One region of the Rossellomorea sp. DA94 genome, then DNA from elsewhere that is predicted to be linked to it. Evidence: a T-box and tRNA genes for the amino acid it is inferred to sense, from the RefSeq annotation. Region 1 holds a T-box; the other holds one or more tRNA genes.

What was found. The T-box of region 1 lies ahead of P8596_RS11190 (tryptophan--tRNA ligase). A T-box ahead of a tRNA ligase gene usually reads a tRNA of that ligase, here a tRNA-Trp.
Region 2: it encodes a tRNA-Trp, which carries the amino acid that the T-box ahead of P8596_RS11190 (tryptophan--tRNA ligase) is inferred to sense. The anticodon was not compared.

The regions. Positions count from the first base shown of each region.
Region 1 is NZ_CP122397.1:2,158,546-2,165,581, forward strand. It holds gene P8596_RS11175 (HAD family hydrolase) at 1-232, shown strand, start outside; gene P8596_RS11180 (NUDIX hydrolase) at 255-881, shown strand; gene P8596_RS11185 (metal-dependent hydrolase) at 976-1,602, shown strand; T-box leader at 1,670-1,911, shown strand; gene P8596_RS11190 (tryptophan--tRNA ligase) at 1,973-2,971, shown strand; SAM riboswitch class I at 3,080-3,189, shown strand; gene P8596_RS11195 (methionine biosynthesis PLP-dependent protein) at 3,281-4,405, shown strand; gene metC (cystathionine beta-lyase) at 4,398-5,582, shown strand; gene P8596_RS11205 (bifunctional homocysteine S-methyltransferase/methylenetetrahydrofolate reductase) at 5,602-7,036, shown strand, end outside.
Region 2 is NZ_CP122397.1:1,337,463-1,344,498, forward strand. It holds rRNA gene P8596_RS07035 (23S ribosomal RNA) at 1-2,414, shown strand, start outside; rRNA gene rrf (5S ribosomal RNA) at 2,713-2,829, shown strand; tRNA gene P8596_RS07045 (tRNA-Asn) at 2,837-2,911, shown strand; tRNA gene P8596_RS07050 (tRNA-Ser) at 2,918-3,009, shown strand; tRNA gene P8596_RS07055 (tRNA-Glu) at 3,025-3,099, shown strand; tRNA gene P8596_RS07060 (tRNA-Val) at 3,131-3,206, shown strand; tRNA gene P8596_RS07065 (tRNA-Met) at 3,229-3,302, shown strand; tRNA gene P8596_RS07070 (tRNA-Asp) at 3,313-3,389, shown strand; tRNA gene P8596_RS07075 (tRNA-Phe) at 3,553-3,628, shown strand; tRNA gene P8596_RS07080 (tRNA-Thr) at 3,643-3,718, shown strand; tRNA gene P8596_RS07085 (tRNA-Tyr) at 3,735-3,818, shown strand; tRNA gene P8596_RS07090 (tRNA-Trp) at 3,827-3,900, shown strand; tRNA gene P8596_RS07095 (tRNA-His) at 3,912-3,987, shown strand; tRNA gene P8596_RS07100 (tRNA-Gln) at 4,027-4,098, shown strand; tRNA gene P8596_RS07105 (tRNA-Gly) at 4,103-4,177, shown strand; tRNA gene P8596_RS07110 (tRNA-Cys) at 4,185-4,258, shown strand; tRNA gene P8596_RS07115 (tRNA-Leu) at 4,267-4,350, shown strand; tRNA gene P8596_RS07120 (tRNA-Gly) at 4,355-4,428, shown strand; gene P8596_RS07125 (carbohydrate ABC transporter permease) at 4,736-5,632, shown strand; gene P8596_RS07130 (carbohydrate ABC transporter permease) at 5,632-6,459, shown strand; gene P8596_RS07135 (ABC transporter substrate-binding protein) at 6,542-7,036, shown strand, end outside.

The DNA.
Region 1 (7,036 bases):
TATTGACTCTGAGGATAAGGGGGAACTCATTCGGAAAGTGAAGGTCGATCATGATCTCAGTCACGGAATTGTGATCGGAGACAGACGATCTGACTTTAAAGGAGCCGAGGCGAATGAGTTCCTCTCCATCGGATGTGCTTTTGATTTTTCTCAGGAAAATGAGTTACATGAAGCAGACATCGTGGTCGGTGACTTGATTGAAATCAGAGAATATTTAGAGAAGGTGAAATGAAATAAGAGAGAGGAGTGATCGAGTGGAGGAGGAAAAACTGGCCATATTGAATGAGAGTGGAGATAGGTTAGGGGTCACGAGCCGTTCGGAGGTGCACGCGAAGGGTTACTGGCATGAGACCTTTCACTGCTGGTTTGTTCATTATGACGAGGATTTGAAGGAAACCTTCATCTATTTTCAGTTAAGAAGTGACGATAAGAAAGATTTCCCCGGTCTTTTGGATATAACGGCCGCGGGACATATTTTGTCCGATGAGAAGATTGAAGACGGTGTGAGGGAAGTCCACGAAGAGTTGGGAATCAAGGTCAAGTTTGAGGAATTGGAGGCTTTGGGGGTGGTAAAAGGGGAACTCATTCAAGAAAATATGATAGACAGGGAGCATACCAATGTATTCCTCTATACCAAGCCGGTCTCATTCGAGGAATTTCAGCTTCAGACGGAGGAAGTTTCAGGTATTTTACGTTCATGCCTGTCCGATTTCAAATCGCTTATTCAACGTGATAAAGCAGAAATCGAACTTGAAGGATTTGTTGTCACCAAGGATGGGGTTAAGAACGATATCAGCAAAAAGGCTGGTTATCATCATTTCGTCCCTCATGAAAGGCCCTACCTTATCAAAATCATCGATCGTATAGAACAGAAAATGTAAGAAAATAATCCCTCTTTCCCATAGCGGAAATGGATGATGAAGGCTATCATGAATATTTGGTACATACATACTGTGAAAGAGAGTAGGAGAAACATTGAACGGCACAGCGCACATGGCAATTGGAGCAGCAACAGGTTTTATCGTGGCGAATTCATTTGGATCCGGTCCGGGTGCGACAGCCGCACTTGTAGCAATCGGCGGTGTATCCGGACTCATGCCGGATTTGGATATTGACGGAAAGCTTAGTAACAAAGTTACTTTCTCCCCCAAAATGATCAGGTCGGTGGCGCAAATCATCGGCTTTCTCATGATGGTGTACAGCTACCTGGAAGGCAGTGGGAAAGAACGGTGGCTTGGGATTGGCTATGGGGCAGGAATGATGTTACTCACAAGCTTCATCACCCAGAGAAGGATGCTGATGATTACTGGCATAGGTGTGACGGCATGTGGATGGCAATTAAATGAAATATGGTTATGGTTATTGGGCATCTATATATTTATTGCTTCCTTCGTGTCACATCGCAGTTATACCCACTCTGTACTGGGGTTGATATACTATGCTATCATCGCTCGTTATCTCGAGACTTCTATTCTGATTGATGGAGTATTTGAAGCATGTGTCATCGGATATGCGAGTCATTTGATCGCGGATATGAAGTTTCTCCCTTTTAATAAGAGAGGCATAAAGCTCTTCCTTCCTCTTTCGTCAAAAGAAATGTAAAAATGTGTTTATACCTACTTGACCATTATTTACCTATACATTAAAATAATGGGAACACAATAAATGGTTAATTGCGATGAAGAAGAAGAGTAGACGATCGAAACATTTAAGAGAGCTGATGGATGGTGAGAATCAGTATGGGGAATCGTTGAATGGGCTTTTGAGCATCCAGGCTGAAATAAAGTAGGTTCTGGCGGAAGGTCTCACCGATAAAAGGGACGATGTATCGAAGGCGACTTCTGTACAGATGAGTGCGTTTACTGAAGTGTAAGCGAATGAAGGTGGCACCACGGGTTTCCCGTCCTTTTTTAGAGGACGGTAAGCCCTTTTTGTGTTTTCTGATTATTTTTCAACGGAGGGTATGATGGGGATGAAAAAACAAGTTCTGACTGGTATCAAGCCAACTGGCCGTATACATTTGGGGAATTATATTGGGGTGATTAAACCGGCATTGGGATTGGCGGAGAACCAATCATATAACACTGCTTATTTTGTTGCGGATTATCATGGTTTAACAAAAATCCATGATCCCATTGAAATGAAGGAGCTTTCATATGGGGTGGCGGCAGCGTGGTTAGCGTTAGGGTTGAATCCTGATTCAGCGATTTTTTACCGTCAATCTGATGTGCCTGAAATCTTTGAGCTGAGCTGGATCCTTTCTTGTTTTGCACCAAAAGGATTATTAAACCGGTCTCACGCATATAAATCAATGGTTGAAGAAAATAAAGAAAGCGGCAGAAATGTTGATGCTGGAGTCAATATGGGATTATTTACGTATCCCATTTTAATGGCTGCGGATATCCTCCTTTTCCAAACCGAATTGGTCCCTGTCGGAAAAGATCAAATACAGCATGTGGAAATTGCCAGAGACATAGCTGAAAGCTTTAACAATCAATATGGAGAAACATTTGTCATCCCTGAATACGTCATCCAAGAAGAAACGGCCGTTCTACCGGGACTGGACGGCCGCAAGATGAGTAAAAGTTATAATAACACCATTCCTTTATTTGAAGAACCAAAAAAGCTTCAAAAATTGATCAATAAAATCAAAACGGATTCTTCACTTCCTGAAGAGCCTAAGGATCCTGACGATTCAATCATTTTTGGTCTTTACAAAGAATTTGCAACCACTGATCAATCGGAAGAAATGAGAAGGAGATTTCAACAAGGAATAGGCTGGGGGGAAGCGAAGAAAGAACTTTTCGACGTAATGAATTCATTCATCGAAGTACCAAGGTCGGAATATGAAGACCTATTGAACAATCGGGATAGACTGGATGCCATCTTACTGAATGGAGCCATAAAAGCACGAAAAAAAACAATCCCATTCATGAAAGAGATTAAAAGGAAAATAGGAATGTATCATTGAAATAGAATAAAATGATCATGATGTTTTTCAGATAATTCATAATTGTCATTGACATTTCTATGTCTTTGTTATAAGTTATGAGAAAGCATTTTAACAATTTCATATTGTTTCTTATCAAGAGAGGTAGAGGGACTGGCCCGAAGACACCTCAGCAACCAGCCACAGTAACAGGTATGGTGCTAATTCCAGCAAGTTGATGTCAACTTGGGCGATAAGAGGGAGAACGAACGTATAAAACCTTCTTATTTTCATAAGAAGGTTTTTTGTTTTTTCCCCTTTTCATTTTCTAGGGACGAAAAGGAGAGAAGGATGTTGAAAAAACATATTGATACTTTGCTTGTCCAGGCAGGCAATCGGAAGGATTCAGCTACTGGTGCCGTAAGTCTGCCCATTCATTTATCGACAGCATATGAACATAGAGGAATCGGTGAATCAACCGGTTATGATTATACGAGAACAGGAAACCCAACCAGGGCGACCCTTGAAGAACTACTGGCTCAATTGGAAGAGGGGCATAGAGGATTTGCATTCAGTTCGGGAATGGCTGCGATTCAGGCAATTCTGGGTTTATTCTCAAGTGGGGATGAATTGATTGTATCGAAGGATCTTTACGGAGGAAGCTACCGCTTATTCGTTCAGTATGAAGCCCAATATAATATCAAATTTCATTTTGTTAATACAAGTGATACTCATTCTATAGAAGAGCACATATCGAAGAGGACGAAGGCTATTTTTCTTGAAACACCAACCAATCCATTAATGAATGAAGCAAATATTTCTGAGGTCGCAGCCATTTCAAAGGCGAGTGGATTACTTTTAATCGTGGATAATACCTTTTATACACCAGTTCTGCAAAAACCGCTCAAAGAGGGAGCAGACCTGGTCATTCACAGCGCTACCAAATACTTAGGGGGCCATAATGACGTTCTGGCCGGAGTTGTCATAGTCAACACAGAGGACTTGGCTGAAAGGATCTATACGATTCAAAATTCAATCGGCGCAGTCCTTGCACCATTTGATTGTTGGCTCTTAATAAGAGGGTTGAAGACCCTTAGTCTAAGAATGGCCCAGCATGAAAAGAATGCACGAAAATTAGCCCAGTATCTTAAAGGGCATGACTGTGTAGCGGACGTCTTATATCCCGGGAAAGGGGGCATGCTTTCCTTTCGCATTGCCAAGGAAGAATGGATCGGTCCATTCCTCCAACATCTAAAGGTTATAACGTTTGCTGAAAGTTTAGGAGGGGTTGAAAGCTTTATTACCTATCCTGCCACCCAGACCCATGCCGACATTCCTGAAGAAGAACGAAATAGACTTGGCATCTGTAACAGATTGCTCAGGTTTTCCGTAGGAATAGAATTTATCGACGACCTGATCGAAGACTTGGAGAATGTTTTTCAACAATTGGAAAAAGAGGTGTTAACGTATGAGTAAAAAACCATTTTCACTTCAGACGTCACTCATCCATTCCCGCGGATTTGATAAAGAGACAGGAGCTGTTTCTACGCCGATTCATCATGCTACAACCTTTCATCAACAGGATTTTGATCAGTATGGTACGTATGACTACAGCCGTTCGGGGAATCCAACAAGGGAAACAGTCGAAGAAACGATAGCGGAATTAGAAGGCGGGGTAAGGGGTTTTGCCTTTTCATCCGGTATGGCTGCCATCTCAACAAGCTTTCTATTATTGTCGAGTGGGGATCACGTACTCGTCTCGGAGGAAGTATATGGGGGGACATACAGGATGATCACGGAAGTCCTTACTAAATTTGATATCGAATACTCTTTTGTGAATATGAAAGATCTTCATGAGGTGGCTTGTGCAATTAAGCACAATACGAAGGTGATTTATATGGAAACCCCGTCGAACCCCTTATTGAATATCACCGATATTGAAGGGGTCGTAAAGCTTGCCAAGGCAAATGACTGCTTAACATTTCTGGATAATACATTCATGACGCCATTGCTGCAAAGGCCAATCAGTCTAGGAGTGGATGTTGTCCTGCACAGTGCAACGAAGTTTCTTGCCGGACATAGTGACGTCTTAGCAGGACTTGCGGTAACGGGAGATGAAGAGATTGCGGGGAAACTTGCTTTCCTGCAGAATTCGTTTGGGGCGGTACTCGGGGTACAGGATTGCTGGCTGCTCTTAAGGGGGCTGAAAACATTGCATGTCCGATTGAAGGAATCATCGGAGTCAGCTTATAAGATTGCAAGCTTCCTAGAAGGCAGAAAGGAAGTAGAAGAAGTGTATTACCCGGGCTTGAGCTATCATCCCGGTCGTGAAATTCAAGTCCGGCAGGCAGAGGGTCCCGGGGCAGTACTATCCTTCCGGTTAAAAGGGGAAGAGGAAGTGAAGCAACTCATCAAACATGTAAACATTCCTGTATTCGCCGTCAGTTTAGGAGCTGTCGAATCGATTCTATCCTATCCATCAAGAATGTCACATGCTTCCATGCCTAAGGCTGAAAGAGAGAGAAGAGGGATTACAGATGGGTTATTGCGCTTATCCGTTGGTCTTGAAAACGCGGATGAATTAATAAAGGATCTTCAAAATGGTTTAGATAGTATACAAAAAATCAATCGAAACAACGTGATCAATTTGTAAAGGGGGAGGATGGGGCATGATGCCATTGCTGGAGGCATTGAAAGAGAGAATCTTGATTGCAGATGGAGCGATCGGAACATTGTTGTATTCATATGGTGTGGACAGATGCTTTGAAGAACTGAATCTTTCTCACCCAAATGAAGTGTTGAAAGTCCATAAAGAGTATATCGATGCCGGAGCCGATATCATACAGACCAATACGTACGGGGCCAATTATCAAAAGCTTTCCAGATACGGATTGGAGGATTCGGTTAAAGAAATTAATACAGCTGCAGTGCGTCTGGCAAGAAAAGCAGCGGGAGAGAACACCTATATTCTAGGCACGATCGGGGGAATCAGGGGCATTAAACAAAATGTGTCCCTCGAAGAAATCAAAAGAAGCTTTCGTGAACAGCTTTACTGTTTATTATTAGAGGGTGTAGATGGCATTCTGCTGGAAACCTATTATGATTTCGAGGAATTGACCACAGTGCTGAACATTGCTAAACGTGAAGCGGATATTCCCGTCATTGCTCAGGTTTCCCTTCATGAAACAGGAGTCCTTCAAAATGGAATGGAAATCAAAGATGCCCTTCAACAATTGGAATTATTGGGGGCGGATGTCGTCGGCATCAATTGCAGGATGGGACCATTTCATATGGTGAATTCATTAGAGGAAGTGCCCTTACCGAAAAGGGCCTTTCTATCCGTCTATCCTAACGCGAGTCTCCCAAACTATGAAGAAGGTCGATTCTATTACTCCGCTGAGCCAGATTACTTTGGGGATATCAGCAATGAACTGCGTCTTCAGGGTGCAAGAATCATTGGGGGATGTTGTGGAACCACACCCGATCACATTCGTTCTGTAGCTGCAAGATTGAAAAGCCGGGAGCCTGTGAAGGAAAAAAAGGTGAAAAAGAAAAAAGTAGTTCAGTTATCTTCACCATCCATCAGTGGAAGCTTGCTGCATGAGCAAGTGAGAGAAAAGAAAACGGTCATCGTTGAACTCGATCCACCCAAGCATCTTGACACGAAATTGTTTTTCCAAGGAGCGGCGGCGCTTAAGGAAGCCGGCATTGACGCTCTCACCCTTGCCGACAATCCGCTGGCATCGCCAAGGATTAGTAATGATGCAATCGGGAGCATGGTAAAGTCGAAATACGATCTTACACCTCTCGTTCACATCACTTGCCGGGATCGAAACCTGATTGGACTTCAATCCCATTTAATGGGCCTGCACACATTAGGGATACACAACTTATTAGCGATAACGGGTGATCCTGCCAAAATCGGGGACTTTCCAGGTGCTGCATCCGTATATGACCTTTCTTCCCTGGAACTTATAGAACTCATTAAACAAAATAATGAGGGAATATCGTTTTCCGGTAAGTCACTGCGGGAGCGGACTCAATTTTCAGTTGGGGCAGCCTTTAATCCGAACTTCCGTCATTTAGACGCTTCTGTGAAAAGACTGG
Region 2 (7,036 bases), 820 kb from region 1:
GAAAAGCACCCCGGAAGGGGAGTGAAATAGAACCTGAAACCGTGTGCCTACAAGTAGTCAGAGCCCGTTAACGGGTGATGGCGTGCCTTTTGTAGAATGAACCGGCGAGTTACGATCCCATGCAAGGTTAAGTTGATAAGACGGAGCCGCAGCGAAAGCGAGTCTGAATAGGGCGATTTGAGTATGTGGTCGTAGACCCGAAACCAGGTGATCTACCCATGTCCAGGATGAAGTTCAGGTAACACTGAATGGAGGTCCGAACCCACGCACGTTGAAAAGTGCGGGGATGAGGTGTGGGTAGCGGAGAAATTCCAATCGAACTTGGAGATAGCTGGTTCTCTCCGAAATAGCTTTAGGGCTAGCCTCATGTGTAAGAGTCTTGGAGGTAGAGCACTGTTTGGACTAGGGGCCCTCATCGGGTTACCGAATTCAGACAAACTCCGAATGCCAAAGACTTATCCATGGGAGTCAGACTGCGAGTGATAAGATCCGTAGTCGAAAGGGAAACAGCCCAGACCACCAGCTAAGGTCCCAAAGTATACGTTAAGTGGAAAAGGATGTGGAGTTGCTTAGACAACCAGGATGTTGGCTTAGAAGCAGCCACCATTTAAAGAGTGCGTAATAGCTCACTGGTCGAGTGACTCTGCGCCGAAAATGTACCGGGGCTAAACGTATCACCGAAGCTGTGGATTGACACCTCTAGGTGTCAGTGGTAGGAGAGCGTTCTAAGGACTGCGAAGCTAGACCGTAAGGACTGGTGGAGTGCTTAGAAGTGAGAATGCCGGTATGAGTAGCGAAAGATGGGTGAGAATCCCATCCACCGAATGCCTAAGGTTTCCTGAGGAAGGCTCGTCCGCTCAGGGTTAGTCGGGACCTAAGTCGAGGCCGATAGGCGTAGACGATGGACAACAGGTTGATATTCCTGTACCACCTCTTTTCCGTTTGAGCAATGGGGGGACGCAGGAGGATAGGGTAAGCGCACTGCTGGATATGTGCGTCTAAGCAGTTAGGCTGATGATGAGGCAAATCCCATCATCGTGAAGGCTGAGCTGTGATAGCGAGCGAATTATAGTAGCGAAGTTCCTGATTCCACACTGCCAAGAAAAGCCTCTAGCGAGGAAAAAGGTGCCCGTACCGCAAACCGACACAGGTAGGCGAGGAGAGAATCCTAAGGTGAGCGAGAGAACTCTCGTTAAGGAACTCGGCAAAATGACCCCGTAACTTCGGGAGAAGGGGTGCTCTGGTAGGGTGCAAGCCCGAGAGAGCCGCAGTGAATAGGCCCAGGCGACTGTTTAGCAAAAACACAGGTCTCTGCGAAGCCGTAAGGCGAAGTATAGGGGCTGACGCCTGCCCGGTGCTGGAAGGTTAAGAGGAGTGCTTAGCGCAAGCGAAGGTGCGAATCGAAGCCCCAGTAAACGGCGGCCGTAACTATAACGGTCCTAAGGTAGCGAAATTCCTTGTCGGGTAAGTTCCGACCCGCACGAAAGGCGTAACGATCTGGGCACTGTCTCAACGAGAGACTCGGTGAAATTATAGTACCTGTGAAGATGCAGGTTACCCGCGACAGGACGGAAAGACCCCGTGGAGCTTTACTGTAGCCTGATATTGAATTTTGGTACAGCTTGTACAGGATAGGTAGGAGCCTTGGAAACCGGAGCGCCAGCTTCGGTGGAGGCATCGGTGGGATACTACCCTGGCTGTATTGAAATTCTAACCCGCGCCCCTTATCGGGGTGGGAGACAGTGTCAGGTGGGCAGTTTGACTGGGGCGGTCGCCTCCTAAAGAGTAACGGAGGCGCCCAAAGGTTCCCTCAGAATGGTTGGAAATCATTCGCAGAGTGTAAAGGCACAAGGGAGCTTGACTGCGAGACCTACAAGTCGAGCAGGGACGAAAGTCGGGCTTAGTGATCCGGTGGTTCCGCATGGAAGGGCCATCGCTCAACGGATAAAAGCTACCCCGGGGATAACAGGCTTATCTCCCCCAAGAGTCCACATCGACGGGGAGGTTTGGCACCTCGATGTCGGCTCATCGCATCCTGGGGCTGTAGTCGGTCCCAAGGGTTGGGCTGTTCGCCCATTAAAGCGGTACGCGAGCTGGGTTCAGAACGTCGTGAGACAGTTCGGTCCCTATCCGTCGTGGGCGCAGGAAATTTGAGAGGAGCTGTCCTTAGTACGAGAGGACCGGGATGGACGCACCGCTGGTGTACCAGTTGTCTTGCCAAAGGCATCGCTGGGTAGCTATGTGCGGAAGGGATAAGTGCTGAAAGCATCTAAGCATGAAGCCCCCCTCGAGATGAGATTTCCCATCACGTAAGTGAGTAAGATCCCTAGAAGATGACTAGGTAGATAGGTCAGAGATGGAAGCTTGGCGACATGTGGAGTTGACTGATACTAATCGATCGAGGACTTAACCACACTATAAAGCGGAGGCGGCTTGAACAGAGACGACAAGCATTTCTGGGCAATCAGAAGAGGGTGCTCTTTACCCTCAGCTGATTGAACTGAAATGACCTCGAGTCTCTAGCCGCCGGAGCTGGACTGCATTCTACTTTCAATAGTAGATGCAACATTGGTCGATATTCGGCTTTCTTGACATCAATCCTTTATCTAGTTTTGAAGGAATAAAATTTATATGAAAATATAAAAAAATCCTTGAAAAAAATTATCTACACGATATAATAGTACTTGTCCTTAAAAAAGAGACAATACATAGTCTGGTGACAATGGCGAAGAGGTCACACCCGTTCCCATGCCGAACACGGAAGTTAAGCTCTTCAGCGCCGATGGTAGTTGGGGGATCTCCCCCTGTGAGAGTAGGACGTCGCCAGGCATATCGTTCCGCAGTAGCTCAGTGGTAGAGCTATCGGCTGTTAACCGATCGGTCGCAAGTTCGAATCTTGCCTGCGGAGCCAATATATGGAGAGCTGTCCGAGTGGCCGAAGGAGCACGATTGGAAATCGTGTAGACGGTTAACGCTGTCTCAAGGGTTCAAATCCCTTGCTCTCCGCCATTATATTTTCAATAAGGCCCATTGGTCAAGCGGTTAAGACACCGCCCTTTCACGGCGGTAACACGGGTTCGAATCCCGTATGGGTCACCATTTTCTTTCAAAAAGAATTCATTTACATAGTGGAGGATTAGCTCAGCTGGGAGAGCATCTGCCTTACAAGCAGAGGGTCGGCGGTTCGATCCCGTCATCCTCCACCATTTATTTTTTTGTTCATATCGTCGCGGGGTGGAGCAGTTCGGTAGCTCGTCGGGCTCATAACCCGAAGGTCGCAGGTTCAAATCCTGTCCCCGCAATACCATTTTTGGTCCGGTAGTTCAGTTGGTTAGAATGCCTGCCTGTCACGCAGGAGGTCGCGGGTTCGAGTCCCGTCCGGACCGCCATTTTTACTTAGAGTATTGTTTCTTGAAAAGGAAAAGGGTTTCGATAAGCGAGAAGGTCGAGGAAGCGATCGAAGGAACACCGTAGCGTATTTAACATACGTGAGGATGTGACTGAGTGAGCTGACGAAGAGATTCGAAGCTTAGCGGAAGCCGGAAACTATTTGGCTCAGTAGCTCAGTTGGTAGAGCAATGGACTGAAAATCCATGTGTCGGCGGTTCGATTCCGTCCTGAGCCACCATTTATTTACTTGATGCCGGTGTAGCTCAACTGGTAGAGCAACTGACTTGTAATCAGTAGGTTGGGGGTTCAAGTCCTCTTGCCGGCACCAGTCAAGTGATTTAGCTGGAGGGGTAGCGAAGTGGCTAAACGCGGCGGACTGTAAATCCGCTCCTTCGGGTTCGGCAGTTCGAATCTGCCCCCCTCCACCATTTATTTTAGGGGTATAGTTTAACGGTAGAACGAAGGTCTCCAAAACCTTTGGTGTGGGTTCGATTCCTACTACCCCTGCCAATTTTAACATGGCGATTGTGGCGAAGTGGTTAACGCACCTGATTGTGGTTCAGGCATTCGTGGGTTCGATTCCCATCAGTCGCCCCATAAAAGTCACATTTTTATTTCCGTGACATATACTATCAGTGGGCTATAGCCAAGCGGTAAGGCATCGCACTTTGACTGCGACATGCGTTGGTTCGAATCCAGCTAGCCCAGTAGTGCGGAAGTAGTTCAGTGGTAGAACACCACCTTGCCAAGGTGGGGGTCGCGGGTTCGAATCCCGTCTTCCGCTCCAATATTAAGGCGGCATAGCCAAGTGGTAAGGCATGGGTCTGCAAAACCCTGATCACCGGTTCAAATCCGGTTGCCGCCTCCAAATGTAATGCCGGTGTGGCGGAATTGGCAGACGCGCACGACTCAAAATCGTGTTCCTCTGGAGTGCCGGTTCGATCCCGGCCACCGGTACCACATCGCGGGTGTAGTTTAGTGGTAAAACCTCAGCCTTCCAAGCTGATGATGAGGGTTCGATTCCCTTCACCCGCTCCAACTTACATACGACAGACTTTCTCTTTATGAGGAAGTCTTTTTTATTTGTTCAAATCTCAGCATTATTTCAACACCACTTAATGATTTGCAAAACTAACTTTTCACACAAAACTCACAACCTTTTCTTTTACCCATCACCCACCAAAACAAAACCCATCTAGTCAAAATAGTGCACCTTCTTCGTCAATTGAGTTCCCCTTATTAAGAAAGCGCTACCATTATAATAAAAGAAAGCGATTACACAGATAGGGTGGTGATACGGGTGGAACCAAAGATTCAGACTGGACCAGTAAGCCCAGATGTACAAATGAAGGCAGTGACAAAGAAGAAGTTCAAGTATAAGAGCTTGCTGACGTACGCTGCCTTTGTTGGACCGGCACTTTTATTTTTCTTAGTGATTCAGATTCTTCCATTCTTGATGGGTGTGTATTATTCCTTCACCTCATGGAATGGTGTCAGCTCGGTTGTCGAGTGGGTTGGATTCGATAACTACAAAAAGATCTTCACGGATGATAAGACGTTTTTTAATTCATTCATGTTCACTACGAAGTTTATGTTTGCGGCAGTGATCATCAGTAACTTGATAGGATTCGGATTTGCCCTGTTGTTGAATGCCGCGTTGAAGACGCGCAATATCCTGAGGACGGTATTCTTTATCCCCAACGTCATCGGGGGATTGTTACTAGGGTTCATCTGGCAGTTCATCTTTGTTAAAGGATTTGCATCACTTGGGAATATGACGGATATCGGATTCTTTAAGATGCCGTGGCTTGGTGATGAGAAGACGGCTTTCTGGGGGATTGTCATCGTATTTGCCTGGCAGATATCGGGGTATATGATGGTCATTTATGTAGCGGCATTGCAAGGGGTGGACAATTCACTTCTTGAAGCAGCGAAAATGGATGGGGCATCAAATTGGACCCTCCTCACAAAAATCATTATTCCTTTAATATTACCTGCATTCACGATTTGTTTCTTCCTGACGATTTCGATGGCATTTAAAATATTTGATCTTAACATCTCGCTGACAGGCGGTGGGCCATTTAACTCCACGCAATCTGTAGCGATCAATATCTATCAGGAAGCTTTCCAGAATAACCGTTATGGACTTGGGACGGCGAAGTCGATTCTGTTCTTTGTGGTAGTGGCCGTGTTTACGACGGTCCAGGTAATGGTGACGAAGAAGAAGGAGGTTGAGGCGTAATGGGCAATCGCTATACGAAAAGAACATTTGTATTAGAGATCATCGGGATTGTGATCGGGCTCATTTTCCTTATCCCTTTCTACTTCGTACTAGTCAACTCGGTGAAACCATTTGCTGCGATTTTGATTGATGCGGCAGCATGGCCGGAGGAATTTATGTTTTCGAACTACGCAAAAGTGTGGGAAGTCATTAATTTCCCCCGGGCTTTCTGGAACTCATTGATCATCACCGTTTTCAGTAATATTGGCCTAGTGATCATCAGCTCAATGGCGGCGTGGAAAATGGTCCGTACGCCAGGGAAGTTCAGCAAGATCTTATTCGTGATCTTTGTTTCAGCCATGGTGATCCCGTTCCAGACGGTGATGATTCCCTTGATGAAGGTCGGGGGTACACTGGGACTGACAAATAGCATTCCCGGTCTCATTCTCATGTACTTTGGGTTCGGAGTGCCACTTTCCCTGTTCTTATATCACGGATTTGTGAAAACCGTCCCGATTGAAATCGAGGAATCAGCGATGATAGACGGCTGCAGTCAGTTTGGCGTGTTTTGGAGAATCGTCTTCCCATTACTTAAGCCGATAACGGTTACTGTGATTATTTTGAACACATTGTGGATCTGGAATGATTACCTGCTTCCACTCCTTGTGTTACAGGATGCGGAACTGCGTACGATCCCGCTTGCAGCAAGCTCCTTCTTTGCACAGTATACGAAGCAGTGGGATATGGGACTTGCAGCTTTGGTACTTGGGATCACACCGATCATCATCTTCTTCCTGTTTTTGCAGAAGCATATCATCAAAGGAATTGCGTCAGGTTCGATCAAGTAGATATAAAGTTTCTGTCGAGATGGTCTATCATTGATACAGAAATTTATATAAAATATTTTATATCAGGGAGGTCATTCCATTTATGAAGCGTATTTTATTACTATGTATGTCTTTGGTTTTAGTATTTGGAATCATTGCAGGTTGTTCTTCTAAAGACAAAACAAGCAGTTCAGGCGGGGATTCAGGTTCAGGTGATGATGTCGTAACATTGAATTTCTTCCAGTTCAAGGTTGAAATTGCCGATCAGCTTCAAGAAATGATCAAAGAATTCGAAGCGGAGCATCCGAACATTAAAATCAAGCTTGAAACCGTTGGTGGAGGTGCCGATTACGGTGCTGCCCTTAAAGCGAAATTTGCATCAGGTGAAGAGCCGGATATTTTCAACAATGGTGGATTCAAAGAGTTAGAGCTTTGGAAAGAGAAGCTTGCGGATCTTTCTGGTGAACCTTGGGTTGAGCATGTCCTTCCGATCGGGAAAGTTCCGATGACGGATGAGGACGGCAAGCTTTATGGTATGCCAGTTAACTTAGAAGGGTATGGTTTTGTTTACAACAAAGATTTATTCGAAAAAGCAGGT